One region of the Streptosporangium sp. NPDC051022 genome, then DNA from elsewhere that is predicted to be linked to it. Evidence: riboswitches for the same ligand, from Rfam matches in the RefSeq annotation. Region 1 holds a riboswitch; each other region holds the start of a gene.
The links. A riboswitch is a leader RNA that binds a small molecule or an ion and turns the genes downstream of it on or off. The one in region 1 is predicted to bind thiamine pyrophosphate.

Region 1 (5,288 bases):
CCGGTTCCCCACGGCGGGGCTGGTCCGCATCACCTGGCCGCGCGGGACGGTGTCGCTGGGCTGCTTCCTGACCTGGTCGACGCCCAGCCCGGCCTCGGCCAGCTTCGACCTGGCCTCGGCCTCGCTCAGGCCCACCACGTTGGGCACGGCGATCCGCTTCGGCCCGTCCGAGGCGATGATGACGATCTTGGACTTGTCCTCGACCTCGGTGCCCGCCACCGGGTCGGTCCGGATCACGTTGCCCTTGGGCACCTTCTCGTCGTTCTCCGGCTTGCCGATCTCGACGACCAGGCCGCTCTGCCTGGCCTCGGTCTCGGCCGCGTTGACGTTCTTGCCGACGAGGGAGGGCACGACGATGGTGGTGTTCTGGGAGAACAGCCAGCCGGTCACCCCGACCGCGACGATCATCACCACGGCCAGCGCGATCAGGAACCAGTTCGGCCGGAAACCGCCCCGCGCCTTGGGGGTGGGCGGGGCGAGGTCGGCGGCGGGGCCGGTGAGCAGATCGGCGCGCGGCTGGATCAGGGTGTGGTTGGCGGCCGCCGGCGCGGGGGGCGGGGGGCCCTGGGGAGAGGCGGCGGGGCCGACGGGCCCGGTGGGCACCGACGGCGCGGGACCGCTCTCCCGGGGCAGCGTCCGGTGCGCCTCGACCGCGGCGACCAGCAGCGCGGTCGCGTCCGCCGGGCGCATCGCGGGGTCGCGGGCCGTCGCCTGGGCCACCAGGGCGTCCAGCAGCTGGGGCGTGCCCGGCAGCAGCGAGGAGGGCGCGGGCACGCTGTCGTGCACGTGCCGGTAGGCCACCGACATGGGGGTGTCGCCCTCGTACGGCTGGCGCCCCGTGATCAGCTCGAACAGCATGATCCCGGCCGCGTAGACGTCGCTGCGGGCGTCGGCGGCGCCGGCGGTCACCTGCTCCGGCGACATGTAGCCGATGGTGCCGATCATGACGCCGGTCCGCGTCTGGTTCGTGGCCTCGATCGCGCGGGCCAGGCCGAAGTCCACCACCTTCACCCGGCCGTCGTCGGCGAGCAGGACGTTCTCGGGCTTGACGTCGCGGTGGATCATCCCGGCCTGGTGGGCCGCGCCCAGCGCGGCGAGCACCGGGATCATGACCTCCAGCGCCTCCCGGGCCGGCAGCCTGCCCCGGGTGCGGAGCACGTCTCGCAAGGTGCGTCCCGGAACGTACTCCATCGACAGGTAGACGTTGTCCCCGTCGGTGCCCTGGTCGAAGACGTGCACCACGTTGGGGTGCGACAGGCTCGCGACCGACTTGGCCTCGCCGATGAACCGGCGCACGAAGGCGGGGTCCTCGGCGAGGGTGCGGTGCATCACCTTCACGGCGACCGTGCGGTCGAGCCGGACGTCCAGAGCCAGATAGACGGTCGCCATCCCGCCCCGGGCGATCCGGGACTCAACGCGGTAACGCCCGTCGAGGAGCCTCCCGACCAGGGGGTCCGTAAGCGTCGTGTCCACCCGGCAGAGTTTACGGGCGATTTGGCGCTCACAGGGTCCCCGTGTTCGAAACCGATGCGCAGAAGTTGGCTGTTTTCTACGGAACCATGGGGGAGGAAGCCTCAGCATAGCGGCGCCGCGGGATCCGCCCCGCCAGCCGGGCCTGACGGCCCGCGACGACCGCCGAGCGCATGGCCTGGGCCATCAGGTCGGGCCGTTGCGCCCTGGTCACCGCGGTCGCCAGCAGGACCGCGTCACAGCCCAGCTCCATCGCCAGGGCGGCGTCGCTGGCCGTGCCGATCCCCGCGTCCAGGATGACCGGCACGTTCGCGGCCTCCACGATGAGCTCGATGTTGTGCGGGTTCCTGATGCCCAGCCCCGAACCGATCGGCGCGCCCAGCGGCATCACCGCCGCGCAGCCCGCCTGTTCGAGCCTGCGGGCCAGAGCGGGGTCGTCGCCGATGTACGGCAGCACCACGAAGCCGTCGGCGACCAGCCGCTCGGCGGCGTCGAAGGTCTCGATGGGGTCGGGCAGCAGGGTGCGCTCGTCGGAGATGACCTCCAGCTTGACCCAGTTCGTCTCCAGGGCGTCCCTGGCCAGCCTCGCGGTCAGCACGGCCTCCCCCGCGGTGAAGCAGCCCGCGGTGTTCGGCAGGACCTTGATGCCGCGCCCGCGCAGCAGGTCGAGCACCGAACCCCGCGCGGACGGGTCGAGGCGCCGCATCGCGACCGTGGTCAGCTCGGTGCCCGAGGCGGCGAGCGCCTGCTCCAGAACGTCCAGCGAGGGAGCGCCCCCGGTTCCCATGATGAGCCGGGAGGAGAACTTCTCCCCTCCGAGAAGCAGATCGTCGTTCATGTTCCTCAACCTCCCTGCACCGCGGTGAGCACCTCGACCCGGTCGGCCTCGGTGAGCGACGTGGAGTCCCACGCGCCGCGCGAGACCACCTCGTCGTTCACCGCGACGGCCACGCCGCTCCTGAGCTCGGTCAGCCTCTGTACGGCCTGCGCCACCGTCGCCCCCGGGGGCAGTTCGTGGGCGGTGCCGTTGATCGTCACGTTCATCAGAACTCCTGGAAACTCATCGGCGCTCCTGGAAACGCAGCGGAGAGCAGCTCGCCGACAGCTCGCCGTCCGCGTCGCCGAGACAGAGGTCGGCGGTGAGCGGGGCGAGCAGCACCCCGCCCCTGTGGTGCCCGGTGGCCAGCGACAGGCCGGGCACGATCGTGGGGCCGACCAGCGGCAGGTTGTCGGGCGTGCCGGGGCGCAGGCCCGCGACCACGTCGCCGAGTTCCAGCTCGGTGACGCCGGGGACGAGCTCCCGCGCGTCGCGCAGCAGCTCCCACATCCCTCCCGCCGTCACCCGGGTGTCGAAGCCCATCTCCTCCTGGGTGGCTCCGACGACGACCTCCCCGTCGCCGCGCGGCACCAGGTAGACGGAGGAGCCGTGCACGACGCCGCGCACGCACCGCTGCAGGATCCGGGAGGGGGAGCGCAACCGCATGATCTGGCCCTTGACCGGCCGCACCGGCGGCACCGCCTCGGCCGGCAACCCCTCCAGGGCGCCCGACCAGGCCCCGGCGGCCAGGAGCACCCGGGAGGCGCCGATGATCTCGCCGGTCGCGAGCCGTACCCCGGTGACCGTCCCCGTCCCCGTCCCCGTCCCCGTCCCCGCCGTCTCCGTCCCCGCGGTCGTCCCCGCGGTCGTCTCCACGCCGGCCACGCGGGAGCGCACCAGCGCCCCTCCCGTCCTGGCCAGGGCGGCCAGGAGCGCCCCGGTGACCCTCCTGGGGTCGACCCAGGCGTCTCCGCCCGCCAGCAGGCCGCCGCGGACGGACGGCGCGAGCATCGGCTCCAGGCGGCGGCACTCGCGGCCCGTCAGGCGCTCGGCGGGCAGCCCGAGCTTCTCGGTGAACGCCGCCAGCTCGTCCAGGGCCGCCAGGTCGTCCGCGCCGAAGGCGACGTCCAGCGTCCCGTCGGTGCGGTAGTCGAGGTCGAGCCCGCTGTCCGCGCCGAGTTCCGCCGCGAAGGCGGGCCACCTGTCCAACGAGGCCAGGCCCAGCCGCAGGAGGGGCTCCTCGGTGTAGGTGACCTCGCTGACCGGGGCCAGCATGCCCGCGGCGGCGTGGGAGGCCCCGGAGCCCGGGGCCGGATCGACCACCGCCGTCCTCAGCCCTCGCCTGGCCGCGCGCCACGCCACCGACAGCCCGATCACGCCGCCGCCGATGACGAGCAGATCGAAGTGGTGTGACATAAGTCTCCGCTCCCTTCGCCGGCATGACCCGGATCAGGTTCGTGGCGGTCGAGGGCCCGCTTACGGTCACGTCCGAATCCGCCACCACCAGGAGCCGTGCCGCGGCCGTGCCGGTCTGGCACGGTGTTCTCGCACGTCACCCGGCTCGCGCCGGTCCTCGTCGTGCCGCAGCCCTCCTCTCAGCCCGGTGCGTTCCGGGCTCCCGCGCGTCTGTTCGCTCCCACCCTAAGGGCTGGAACAACACCCTCACTGCGTTGGATGCGAGCTAAATACCGTTTTCGTTATCAAACAGCTAATGGCAGAGGGTCGGCCTGGCCGCTTAGGCTCGTGAGTTGTGAATCATGTCGTGGTGGTTGGCGCCGGCTTGGCCGGCGTACGCAGTGTCGAGGCGTTACGAGCCCGCGGGTTCGCCGGCACGATCACGTTGATGGGCGAGGAGGCGCACCGCCCCTACGATCGCCCGCCGCTGTCGAAGTCCGTCCTGCTGGGCGAGACCGACTCCACGATCGTCGACTCCGATCTGGACGCCCTGGAGGTCGACTTCCGCGCGGGCGTCGCCGCCAAGGGACTGCGCCCCGGCGTGGTCGAGACCACCGAGGGCGAGCTGGCCTACGACGGGCTGGTCATCGCCACCGGGGCCCGCCCGATCCGGCTGCGCGGCGACGGTGCGCAGCACGTGCTGCGCACCATCGACGACGCGCTTGAGCTGCGGTCCCTGCTCGTCGCCGGCAGGAGCGTGGCCGTCATCGGGGCGGGCTGGATCGGCGCCGAGGTCGCGACCGCCGCCCGCAGGGCGGGCTGCGAGGTGACCGTCGTCGAGGCCGCCGCCTGCCCGCTGGCGGCCGCCCTCGGCCCCGTCGGCGCGCACACCGCCTCCTGGTACGCCCAGGCGGGCGTCGAGCTGCGCCTGGGCGCCCAGGTCGCCTCCGTCGACCACGACGGGCTCACCCTGGCCGACGGCTCCCGGATCACGGCCGACGTGGTCGTCACCGGCGTGGGCGTGCGGCCCGCGGTCGAGTGGCTGGCGGGTTCCGGCGTCGAGCTCGACAACGGCGTCGTCACCGACGAGCACCTGCGCACCGCGCTGCCCGGAGTGGTCGCCGCCGGCGACTGCGCCGCCTGGTGGTCGCGCCGGTACGGCCGCCGCCTGCGGGTCGAGCACTGGGACACCGCGCTGGGCGCCCCCGAGGTGGCCGTGGCCGCGCTCCTGGGCGGCGACGCGGTCTACGACCCGGTGCCCTACTTCTGGTCCGAGCAGTTCGGCCACATGGTGCAGTACGCCGGGCACCACGACGGCGAGCGCCTGATCCTGCGTGGCGACCCGGAGGCCGACCCCAGGTGGGGGGTCTGCTGGGTCGGCGAGGACGACAGGCTCGTCGCCGTGCTCGCGGTGAACCGCCCCCGGGATCTGCTCCAGGGACGCCGTCTCATCGAGGGCGGGCAGCGCCTGGCCGTCGACCGCCTGGCCGATACCGCGGTAGCGTTGCGCGATTGCACGGTGGCGTAACCTCGCCGCCAGGTGTTTGGCGAAGGGCGCGATGTGGTAGTGGTGGATTCGTGACGCTTTCTGTTGCGCAGATCGATC
Region 2 (5,288 bases), on a different contig from region 1:
GCGCCGCCTACACCTCGTTCCTGCTCGACTCCGCCGCGACCTACGCCGACGGCCTGGCCGCGCTCTACCCCTGCATGTGGGGCTACTCCACCCTCGGGCGCGTCCTGGCGGAGAACCCGCCCGCCGAGCCCCGCTACCGGGCCTGGGTCGACACCTACGCCCACCCCGGCTTCGCCGAGCTGACCGAGCGCATCGCCGTGATGATCGACGAGGCCGTCTCCGACCTCGACAGGGCGAAGCGGCTGTTCACCGAGGGCATGCGCCACGAGATCGCCTTCTGGGACGTGCCCTGACCTCGCCCGGGGCGCGCCGCGGCGCACCCCGCCCTCCTCTTCCCGGGTCTCCCGGGGCTCTTGCCGGGGCGTGACCCCCGTTCTTCCCGGGCCGTGACCTCCGCCGCCTTTCTGGCGGGGGTCACGGCCGTACGGCCGGCGCGTCCACGGTGGGTCACTGGGCCCACGGCGGCAGGATGGTCCGGCCGTCGAGGGTCGCCTTGATCCCGGCCGAGGTGCACACCGTGGCGGTGGCCCGCTCCGTCGGCGAGGCGTTGCGGATCGAGAACGGGGTGTCCGGTGCGACGATCAGCGCGTCTCCCGCCTCGATCACGTACTCGACGCCGCCGACGGTGCCGATCATCCGCCCGGAGTGGGCGACGAACACCTCCTCGCGATCCACGGTGTGCTCCAGGCTCGTCATGCCGGGCGCCATGTCGATCGACCAGACGGCCAGCTCCGCCGAGCCCCGGGAGGGGACGGCCAGCGAGCGGACGGTCATGCCGCCGTTGTCGAAGACCGGGGCCCCGGCCAGGTCCGCGATGGTCATGGATCCTCCAGATGGTAAACCTTGTTGTCTTTCTCAGAAGGTAAACCAGGTTGTCTATCTCGTCAACGGGTGAGGGGACAAGTGGGGCGAAGTCCGCGTGCCTGCATACGGTCCGTGGCCGCTTGTGGACGAGATAGGGCCGGTCGGAGGGCTTTGTTCCCCATTGGTCGAGGGACTTGGAACAATGAGGACATGAGTGTTCCTGAGGTCGAGGCGCAGGCCGTGCCGGACGGCGCGTTCCTGCTTGACGTGCGCGAGAACGACGAGTGGCGGGCGGGTCACGCGCCCAGTGCCGTCCACATCCCGCTGGGCGAGTTGCAGGCTCGCGTCGGTGAGGTGCCGAAGGACGCGCCCGTCTACGTGGTCTGCCGTGTCGGCGGTCGTTCCGCGAACGCGGCCGCCTGGCTCAACCACGTCGGCTGGGACGCGATCAACGTCGGCGGCGGCATGCAGTCGTGGAGCTTCGCGGGCCGCCCCATGGTCAGCGAGAGCGGCCAGGACCCGTTCGTCGCCTGAGCTCCCGGCGCCGGACCGGCGGAGTCGCGACGTCCGCTCCCCGCGAGCGGTTTCCCGGGTGTCCCGTCCGGCCCTCACGCGGCTGTCACCCGGTCGTGCCGCCTCGGGTCGCGACCGAGACGCTGAGGGCGGGCGGTGAGACGAACGGCTGTCGAGAGACGGACTTCGGGGACCCGGTGCCGGGCCGGCTCGTGGGGCTTCTGTTTCCCCGGGCAGGGGGTATGTTCCGGAGGCCGTACGGGCTGGCTTCACGGAGGGTGCCGACGGCGGCCGATACCTTGCGTCAACCCGCGCGACACGACATAAAGGAGTGCTCATCGTGACACCCGAGACGGACCCGGCGACCGACCTCGGCGGGTGGGGTGCCGCGCTGGCCGGTGCCTTCGAGATACTGCTCGGTGGAAAGCCGGCCGTCGACCCCGCCGCCGGATACGGGGTGTATTACGCCTCGGACCCCCTCGACGAGTTCCTGTTCCCGAATCCCTGGGCCACCCCTGACGCGCTGTCAGGCCGGGAGCCCAGGCACCTTCCGGATTCGGACGGTGAGTACCCCTTCTCCCCTTGGACATGGCGGTTCGACCTGAGCGAGTCGCTGTTCCGCTTCGACGCCGAACTTCTGGCAGGAACGGGACCGTGGGGCGACGGCGGCCACAAGGGCCCCCGGCCGTTCGACGACGCCTTCGTCGCCGACCTGCGGGTCGTCTCCTCGGTCGACGAGGCCGGTGAAGCGCTGGTGCACGGCGCGGAGCTGGGACCGCTCCTGGGCCGCCATGGCGTCGACCTGACCGACGAGAAATCCAGGAAACTGAACAGCTGGCTGACCGTGCTGCTGCGTGTCGCCACCGACGGCACTCTCACCGATGCGATGCGGGCCGCCACGTTCACCGAGCGCGGCCCCGAACACCTGGTGTCGATTCACGACGTGGACGACGCCTGCTCCGCCGACGAGCCCTGGGAGGAAAGGCTGAGCGCGGTCACGCATCCCGCGCTCCGCGACCATCTCCGCATGCTCTGCCTCGCCGAGGACGACGCGCGCAGCAAGGGCGGCTTCTACTGCGGCACCGGCCACTGGCCGTGGACCGATGTCCTGGAGGCGGCCGGCTGCTCCCTTGTCGCAGGCTGGGGGTTCGGCGAGTCCCAGGCCGGTACCGCCGTCGTGCGACTGCCGGACAAGCCGGGAGCACGCTGAGCACGCCGCTTCACAAGCTCTCACCGAGAACACCTCGGCGGGGAATCAGCGTCTCCTTCGGGCGACTCTCCCGACCCGGGCGGCCCTGGGGCATGTCGAGGGCGCTCAGCCAGCGGACGGGGGGATGCGGCGGGCGCGCCGTGCCATGTCCCTCGCCAGGGGGGTGGTAGCCGAGATCGGGCAAATGGTGCATCATTGGGGCGCGAACCGGGCTGATCCCGGTTCGGCACGTAAGCCAACGCGGGAGCTCGGGGCAACCGGGCTGAGAGGGCAGCTACCGCCGCTGCCGACCGCATGAACCTGTCCGGGTAATGCCGGCGTAGGGAGCACGTCGTGACGTCTGACGTCATTCATTCCAAGCATGCCGAGGCACCCCTCACCCTCGACCAGGCTCCTCCGAAAACCCTCGGCATGCTCGACCAGGGCGCGTTCTGGGCCAACCTGGGCGTCAGTCTGCTCGGGTTCTCCTTCGCGCTCTTCCTGATCAACCCGTTGCTCGACGACAACCCGCTCACCTTCGGCGCGGCACTGCTCGCCGCCCTCGTCGGCAGCCTCATCGGCACCGCGATGGTCGGCCTCGCCGCGGTCCCCGGGGTACAGACCGGCCGGCCCGCGATGGTACTGCTGCGCGGGCTGTTCGGCGCGAAGCTCTCCTACGTCCCGACCGTGCTCAACATCATCCAGATGATCGGCTGGGGCGCGTTCGAGCTGTGGGTGGTCGCGATGGGCGCCCAGGCGATCTTCGGCTCCTCCGTCCCCTACGCGGTCTGGGCGATCGCGGCCGGAGCGCTGACGACCGCGCTGACCATCTACCCGCTGGGTGCCATCAGGCTCCTGCGGCGGTTCGTCACGGTCGGCGTGGTCATCTCCATCGCCTGGTTCGCGGTGATCTTCCTGCGCGACACCCCCGCCCAGAGCGGCGGCTCGTGGGACGCCTTCGCCGCGGCCGTGGACTTCGTGGTCGCCCTGTCGGTCTCCTGGGTCCCGGTGGCCGCGGACTACGCCCGGCACTCGCGTTCCACCCGGGCGGCCTTCACCGGAGTCGTCGGCGGCTACACCCTCGGTCAGGTGGCCTGCCTGGCCGTCGGCGTCTACGCGGTGGCGCTCGCCGGGCACGGCGCGGTGCAGAACGAGCCGACCGCCGTGTTCGCGCCGTTCGTCGCGGCTCCGCTGGGCGCGCTCTTCTTCGGGATCCTCGTGCTGCGCGAGACCGACCAGTCCTTCGCCAACGTCTACTCGACCGCGATGTCACTGCAGAACCTGATGCCGAAGGTGGACCGCCGCGTCTTCTCCGTGGCCATCGGCGTACTGACCACGGCCGTCGCCCTCGTCGTCGACGTGAACTCCTACGGCGCCTTCCTCAGCATCATCGGCGCGGTGTTCGTGCCGATGCTCGGCGTGCTGGCGGTGGACTACTTCCTGCTCGGCGGAGGCAGGGACTGGGACACCTCACAGGACGCGCCCTCCCGCTGGCTCATGGTGCTGCCGTGGGCGCTGGGCTTCGTCACCTGGTGGCTGCTGGCGGCCTCCTCGCAGGTGTCCTGGTGGGCGGCGATCTGGGACGGTGTCAGGGACGCCGTCGGATTCACCCGGCAGCCCTGGATGAGCGCGTCCGTCGGCGCCTTCCTCGTCGCCGGCCTGGTCACGCTGGCCCTGGGAGCGCTGCGCCGCCGTCCGTCCGGACCGTGACAGGCCGTGGGACACCGTGGGACACCGGGGGACACCGGGGGACACGGGGGGACACCGAGGGGCCCGGTGATCCGGGAGGCAGGGCGGCAGACCGCGGGAGGCCGGGAGCCGTTCTCCCCGCTACGAGAGGCGGGGGGAACGGCCTCCGGCCGTTCTCTCGACGCGCAGCAGCCGTTCCTTGGCGGTCGGGCCCCCCGCGTAACCGCCCAGGACGGCCTCGCTCTCGACCACCCGGTGGCAGGGCACGATCACGCAGACCGGGTTGCTGCCCAGCGCGTTGCCGACCGCCCGCAGCGCCCGCGGCCTGCCGATCCGCTCGGCGATCTCGCGGTAGGTGGTCACCGTCCCGTACGGCACCGCCAGCATCATCTGCAGCACGGTCCTGGCGAACGGGGTCGCCAGCTGCAGGTCGATCGTGATGGTGAAGGCGCGGAGCCTGCCGGAGAAGTAGGCGTCCAGCTCCCGGCGGACCGGATCGAGCCGCCGGGGGTCGGGCCCGATGAACGAGCCGACCGCCCTGCTGACGCGTTCGAAGATGACGTGCTCGTTCTCGTAGCTGCACGCCACCACGCCCCGGTGCGTCACCGCGAGGGTCAGCCGTCCCACCGGGCCGTCGAGGGTGCCGAACGCGATGTCCGGGTGCGCGCTCCCCATGTAGGTGGGCGAGGTCACCCGAAGCAATGCGTCGAGGTCGCCGGATGACATGGCCCCACCCTTCGGTATCCAGGCGTGTGGTCACCGCAGCGTATCGGACGGATCCCCCCAACGAGTGTCAGCACATGCGGACGAAGTGCCAAGATCAGGCCAGTTGACACGGCACTATGGATGTGTGGGTGACGACAGGGCCGAAAGTGACGAGGGCATCGGCCGGGCGGTCGTCGCCGGTGCGCCCAACGCGATAGTCGCCCTGGACCGAGATCAGACGGTCCTGGTGTGGAATCCGGCCGCCGAGCGTCTGTTCGGCTGGTCGGCCGCGGAGATGGTCGGACGCCGTGCTCCGGTGGTGCCCGAGGAGCTGACGGCCGAGCACAACGCCGTCCTCGAACGGGTCCGTACCGGCGGTCAGGTCTCC
Region 3 (5,288 bases), on a different contig from region 1:
CTACGAGACCGGTCTGATCTCCCCGGGCGACTCCGGCTGACCCCGTACCGGAAGACCGGCGACACTCCTGGTTCGATCTTGTCCCCGGGGCCGCCGGATGCGACGCTGGCCTGATGCAGCTGAGGGGGAAGGCGGCGGTCGTGACCGGCGGGTCACGGGGCATCGGCAGGGCCATCGTGGAACGGCTGGCGCGGGACGGCGCCGAGGTGGTGTTCAACTACGCCTCCAGCGCCGCGGCCGCGGCCGAGATCACCGCGACGGTGGAGGGGACGCACGGGATCCGGCTCGACCTGGCCGAGCCGGGGGCCGCCGAACGGCTGATGGAGATGGCCGAGAAGCGCCTGGGCGGGCTCGACATCCTGGTGAACAACGCCGCGATGAGTTTTCGGGTCGCGCCCATCGCCGACACCGACGAGGCCGTGTTCGACGACGTGATGAGGGTGAACGCCAAGACGACCTTCCTGACGATGCGGTACGCGGCCCGGCACATGCGCGACGACGGCCGCATCGTCAACATCTCGACGGTCAACACGGTCCGCCCCGCGCCGGGCAACGCGCCCTACGCCGCCAGCAAGGGGGCGATCGAGCAGCTGACCGCCGTGGCGGCCAGGGAGCTCGGATCGCGCGGCATCACGGTCAACACGGTCTCGCCCGGGGCGACCGACACCGACCTGCTGCGCGGCACCAACCCGGCCGAGGCCCTGGAGCGGGTCGCCTCCGTCACCGCGCTCGGCAGGCTCGGCACCCCCGCCGACATCGCCGACGTGGTCGCCTTCCTCGTCGGGCCCGACGGCCGCTGGATGACCGGCCAGAACCTCCGGGCAAGCGGCGGCCTCGCCTAGCCCGGCGACCACTTACCTCCACCGCGTTCGTGCCCCTCCGAGCGCCGGTACGGCGGGTCGTGAAACGAAGCGGATCGGCGCCGATGAGCGGGCGCCCGACCCGGTGAACGTTTCCGGTCACAGCACCAACACGGCGGCTGGAAAGGCTCACCAGGCGGAGCACCGTTCATCGGCGCCGGTCCACCCCGCTCCACCGCCCGCCGTACCGGCGCCCAGGGTAGACGCGAACACAGCGGGGATGAGTGTCACCGCGCCGCGCCCGTGGGCGCGCCCGAAGGATCGCGCCGCTGCGGGTCCCCCAGGGGAACTGCGGGTCCCCGGGGAGTAGCGGGCTAGTCCTCTTGGGGTGGGGAGGGCAGGGGGAGGTAGACGCGGCCTCCGTTGCGGAGGAACTCCTCGGCCTTCTCCCGCATCCCGGCCGTCAGTGCCTCACCGTCGGACAGGCCGTTCGTCTCCGCGTACGCGCGCACGTCCTGGGTGATCCGCATGGAGCAGAAGTGCGGGCCGCACATGGAGCAGAAGTGCGCGGTCTTCGCCGGGGCGGCGGGGAGGGTCTCGTCGTGGAAGGAGCGCGCGGTGTCCGGGTCGAGGGAGAGGTTGAACTGGTCCTCCCAGCGGAACTCGAAGCGGGCCTCCGACAGCGCGTCGTCCCACGCCTGGGCCCCCGGGTGTCCCTTGGCCAGGTCGGCCGCGTGGGCGGCGATCTTGTAGGCGATCACGCCCGCCTTGACGTCGTCGCGGTCGGGCAGGCCGAGGTGCTCCTTCGGGGTGACGTAGCACAGCATGGCGGTGCCGTACCAGCCGATCATCGCGGCGCCGATGGCCGAGGTGATGTGGTCGTAGCCGGGTGCGATGTCGGTGGTCAGCGGGCCGAGGGTGTAGAACGGCGCCTCGGAGCAGAGCTCCGTCTGCAGGTCGACGTTTTCCTTGATCTTGTTCATGGGGACGTGGCCGGGGCCCTCGACCATGACCTGGCAGTCGTGCTCCCAGGCGACCTTGGTCAGCTCCCCCAGCGTCCGCAGCTCGGCGAGCTGGGCCTCGTCGTTGGCGTCGTGGATGGAGCCGGGGCGCAGTCCGTCGCCGAGGGAGAAGGTCACGTCGTAGGCGGCGAGGATCTCGCACAGCTCCGCGAAGTTGGTGTGGAGGAAGTTCTCCGCGTGGTGGGCCAGGCACCAGGCGGCGAGGATCGAGCCGCCCCGCGAGACGATCCCGGTCTTGCGGCGGGCGGTGAGCGGCACGTAGGCCAGGCGCACCCCGGCGTGCACCGTCATGTAGTCGACGCCCTGCTCGCACTGTTCGACGACCGTGTCGCGGAAGATCTCCCACGACAGGTCCTCCGGCCTGCCTCCGACCTTCTCCAGCGCCTGGTAGATGGGCACGGTGCCGACCGGGACCGGGGAGTTGCGCAGGATCCACTCGCGGGTCTCGTGGATCCGTTTCCCGGTCGACAGGTCCATGATCGTGTCGGCGCCCCAGCGGGTGGCCCAGCGCATCTTCTCGACCTCCTCCTCGATCGAGGAGGCGACGGCCGAGTTGCCGATGTTGGCGTTGATCTTGACGAGGAAGTTGCGGCCGATGATCATCGGCTCGCTCTCCGGGTGGTTCACGTTGGCGGGCAGTACGGCGCGGCCACGGGCCAGTTCCTCGCGGACGAACTCCGGCGCGACGCCCTCGCGCAACGCGACGAACTCCATCTCCGGCGTGATCTCCCCGCGCCTGGCGCGGGCCCGCTGGGTGAGGCCCGTGGACCGGCCGGAGCCCGGGACCGTCGTCCCGCCGCAGGGACCCGTCCCTCCGCAGGAGACCGTCCCACTCGGGGAGACCGTCCCACCCGGGGAGAGCGCCTCACCGGAGGGACGCCAGGCCGCCCTCAGCGGCGGCAGTCCCTTCTCGGGGTCGGCGACGTGGTCCGGGTCGGTGTACGGGCCCGAGGTGTCGTACAGGACGACGGCGGATCCGTTGGTCAGCGGAATCTCCCGCATCGGCACGCGGATGTCGGGCCGCGAGCCGACGAGATAGGTCTTGCGGGCAGGCGAAACCGTTCTTCGGGCAGGTGAAACCATAGGACGACTACTCCCTACGCCGGCATTACCCGGTCAGGTTCATGCGGTCGACGGCCGTCTCAGCCGCCCTCTCAGCCCGGTGCGCCGGGCTCCCGCGTCGGTCCTCACGACGTTAACCCGAAACCGTCCCATTGCCGCAACCCCCACATATGGGATAACGGGGTCCGCGATCCCCGGGACGGGACAAGGCTCACCCCGGGTCTCACGCCCCCCGGAGTACGGCCCGGCCGCCCCGGGACCGTCATGTCCCCACCCCGGGATACGGCACCCCCGGAGGACGGCTCCCCCGGGGGATCGCGTCGCCCGCTCCGGGCCGCCTACTTCAGGTGGAGCCTCTTCATGGTCTTGAGCAGCCCGGCGAGGGTGTCGGCGTACTTGTCGTAGGTCATGCCGAGGATCGGCTCGAAGCCCAGCCAGGACGCCTGGCTGGCGATGGTCTGCACCTCGGTGTACTTCAGCAGGCCCTCGGTTCCGTGGCGGCGGCCGAGGCCGGAGGACTTCATGCCGCCCATGGGCGCGTCGTAGGAGGTGTAGGCGGAGCCGTACCCCTCGTTGATGTTGACCGTTCCCGCCTTGATGCGGGCGGCCACCGCCCGGCCGCGCGCCAGGTTCCGGGTCCAGACGGAGGCGTTGAGGCCGTAGGGGGTGTCGTTGGCCCTGCCGACCGCCTCGTCGTCGTCGTGGAAGCGGTAGACGGAGACGACGGGACCGAAGGTCTCGTCGCGGCACAGGCTCATGCTCTCGTCCACGTCGGCCAGGACCGTGGGCTCGTAGAACAGCGGGCCGATGTCCGGGCGCGCCTTCCCGCCGGCCAGGACCCTGGCCCCCTTGGCGACGGCGTCGTCCACGTGGGCGCTGACCGCCTCCAGCTGACGCCGGGAGGTGAGCGAGCCCATCTGCACGCTCCAGTCGAGCCCGGAGCCGAGCCTCATGTTCCGGGTCTGGCGGACGAACCTGTCGACGAACGCGTCGTACACGCTGTCGTGCACGTAGAGCCGCTCGATGGAGATGCACAGCTGACCGGCGCTGGTGAAGCAGGCGCGCAGCGCGCCCTGGGCCGCCATGTCGAGGTCGGCGTCGTCGAGCACGACCATCGGGTTCTTGCCGCCGAGTTCGAGCGAGCAGCCGATCAGCCTCGCCGCCGCCGCCTCGGCGATCTTACGGCCGCCCCTGGTCGAGCCGGTGAACGCGACGTAGTCGGCCTCCTCGATCAGCGGCTCGCCGACCTCGGCGGGGTCACCGAGGACGACCTGCCAGATCTCGCGGGGCATCCCGAGGGAGACCAGCAGGTCGATCGTCCAGAGCGTGGACAGCGCGGTCTGGGTGTCGGGCTTGTGGACCACGGCGTTGCCCGCGATCAGGGCGGGGACGATGTCGGTGACGCCGAGGGTGAGCGGGTAGTTCCACGGGGAGATCAGCGCCACGACGCCCTTGGGCTGGCGTATCTCGACCACCTTCGTCGCCAGCGGGAAGATTCCGGCCCTGCGCTGGGGTGCGAGAAGGCCGGGGGCCCGCCGCGCGAAGTAGAGCGTGCAGCCCGCGACGTCGGCGACCTCCTCGAAGGCGTGCCTGCGGGCCTTGCCGGTCTCCCACTGGACCACGTCGAGGATCTCCTCGCGCCGGTCGAGGATGGCGTCGTGCATGCGCAGGAAGGGCCTGATCCGCTCGCTCACGGGCAGCGCCGCCCAGGCCCGCTGGGCCGCGCGGGCCTTGGCGTGGGCGGCACGGACGTCGTCGGCGGTGGAGACGGGCAGCTCGACGAGGGTCTCCCCGGTGAAGGGCGCGGTGATCGACTGTGTCTTCCCGCCGGAGGTCACATGCCGGACGACGCGTTCGATCATGGCCGGGTCGAGTGTCCGGGATGTTCCAAGTGTGGCAGCCATGGTCGAAGAATATTCCGGCCGCACTCCGCTGACTACCGGGCGGTAACGGGGTGAACCGGACGCGATTTCGATCCGTCAAGGGGGCATGAGGACATCGATCCGCACGGTGGGCGCCGTCACCCTCGCCACCGCGCTGCTCGCCACGGGGTGCACTTCCACGGAGACAGGGTCGGGCGCGAGCCGGACGGCACCGGCCGCCGACCTGGGAAGGATCAAGCTTGTCTCCTACAGCGGCTGTGACGACATGCTCGCCGGGCTGCGGGCGGCGACGGCCAAGAATGTCGGGCCGTGGGGGCTGGGGGGCCCGCAGATCATGTACGCCGAGGCGCGCTCGGACATGGCGTCGGGCCAGGCCAAGACGGCCGCCCCCGAGCACTCGACCACGAACGTGCACGAGGCGGGGGTCGACGAGCCCGACCTGGTGAAGACCGACGGCAACCGGGTGATCACGGTGAACCGCGGCGTGCTCCGGGTGGTCGACGCGGCGACGAAGAAGGTCA

Region 2: linked by a shared signal. The riboswitch ahead of AB0N02_RS41235 (cytosine permease) and the one ahead of thiO (glycine oxidase ThiO) in region 1 are both predicted to bind thiamine pyrophosphate.
Region 3: linked by a shared signal. The riboswitch ahead of thiC (phosphomethylpyrimidine synthase ThiC) and the one ahead of thiO (glycine oxidase ThiO) in region 1 are both predicted to bind thiamine pyrophosphate.

Annotation. Positions count from the first base shown of each region.
Region 1 is NZ_JBFBCF010000023.1:35,523-40,810, reverse strand. It holds gene pknB (Stk1 family PASTA domain-containing Ser/Thr kinase) at 1-1,473, opposite strand, end outside; gene AB0N02_RS31075 (thiazole synthase) at 1,550-2,308, opposite strand; gene thiS (sulfur carrier protein ThiS) at 2,314-2,514, opposite strand; gene thiO (glycine oxidase ThiO) at 2,531-3,703, opposite strand; TPP riboswitch at 3,696-3,802, opposite strand; gene AB0N02_RS31060 (FAD-dependent oxidoreductase) at 4,038-5,210, shown strand; gene AB0N02_RS31055 (Rv2175c family DNA-binding protein) at 5,261-5,288, shown strand, end outside.
Region 2 is NZ_JBFBCF010000041.1:32,081-37,368, reverse strand. It holds gene AB0N02_RS41255 (transcriptional regulator) at 1-293, shown strand, start outside; gene AB0N02_RS41250 (cupin domain-containing protein) at 448-822, opposite strand; gene AB0N02_RS41245 (rhodanese-like domain-containing protein) at 1,015-1,338, shown strand; gene AB0N02_RS41240 (hypothetical protein) at 1,658-2,527, shown strand; TPP riboswitch at 2,758-2,870, shown strand; gene AB0N02_RS41235 (cytosine permease) at 2,861-4,216, shown strand; gene AB0N02_RS41230 (methylated-DNA--[protein]-cysteine S-methyltransferase) at 4,337-4,921, opposite strand; gene AB0N02_RS41225 (PAS domain S-box protein) at 5,046-5,288, shown strand, end outside.
Region 3 is NZ_JBFBCF010000001.1:761,563-766,850, reverse strand. It holds gene AB0N02_RS03595 (response regulator transcription factor) at 1-40, shown strand, start outside; gene AB0N02_RS03590 (SDR family oxidoreductase) at 114-842, shown strand; gene thiC (phosphomethylpyrimidine synthase ThiC) at 1,175-2,905, opposite strand; TPP riboswitch at 2,900-3,011, opposite strand; gene AB0N02_RS03580 (succinic semialdehyde dehydrogenase) at 3,223-4,788, opposite strand; gene AB0N02_RS03575 (beta-propeller domain-containing protein) at 4,874-5,288, shown strand, end outside.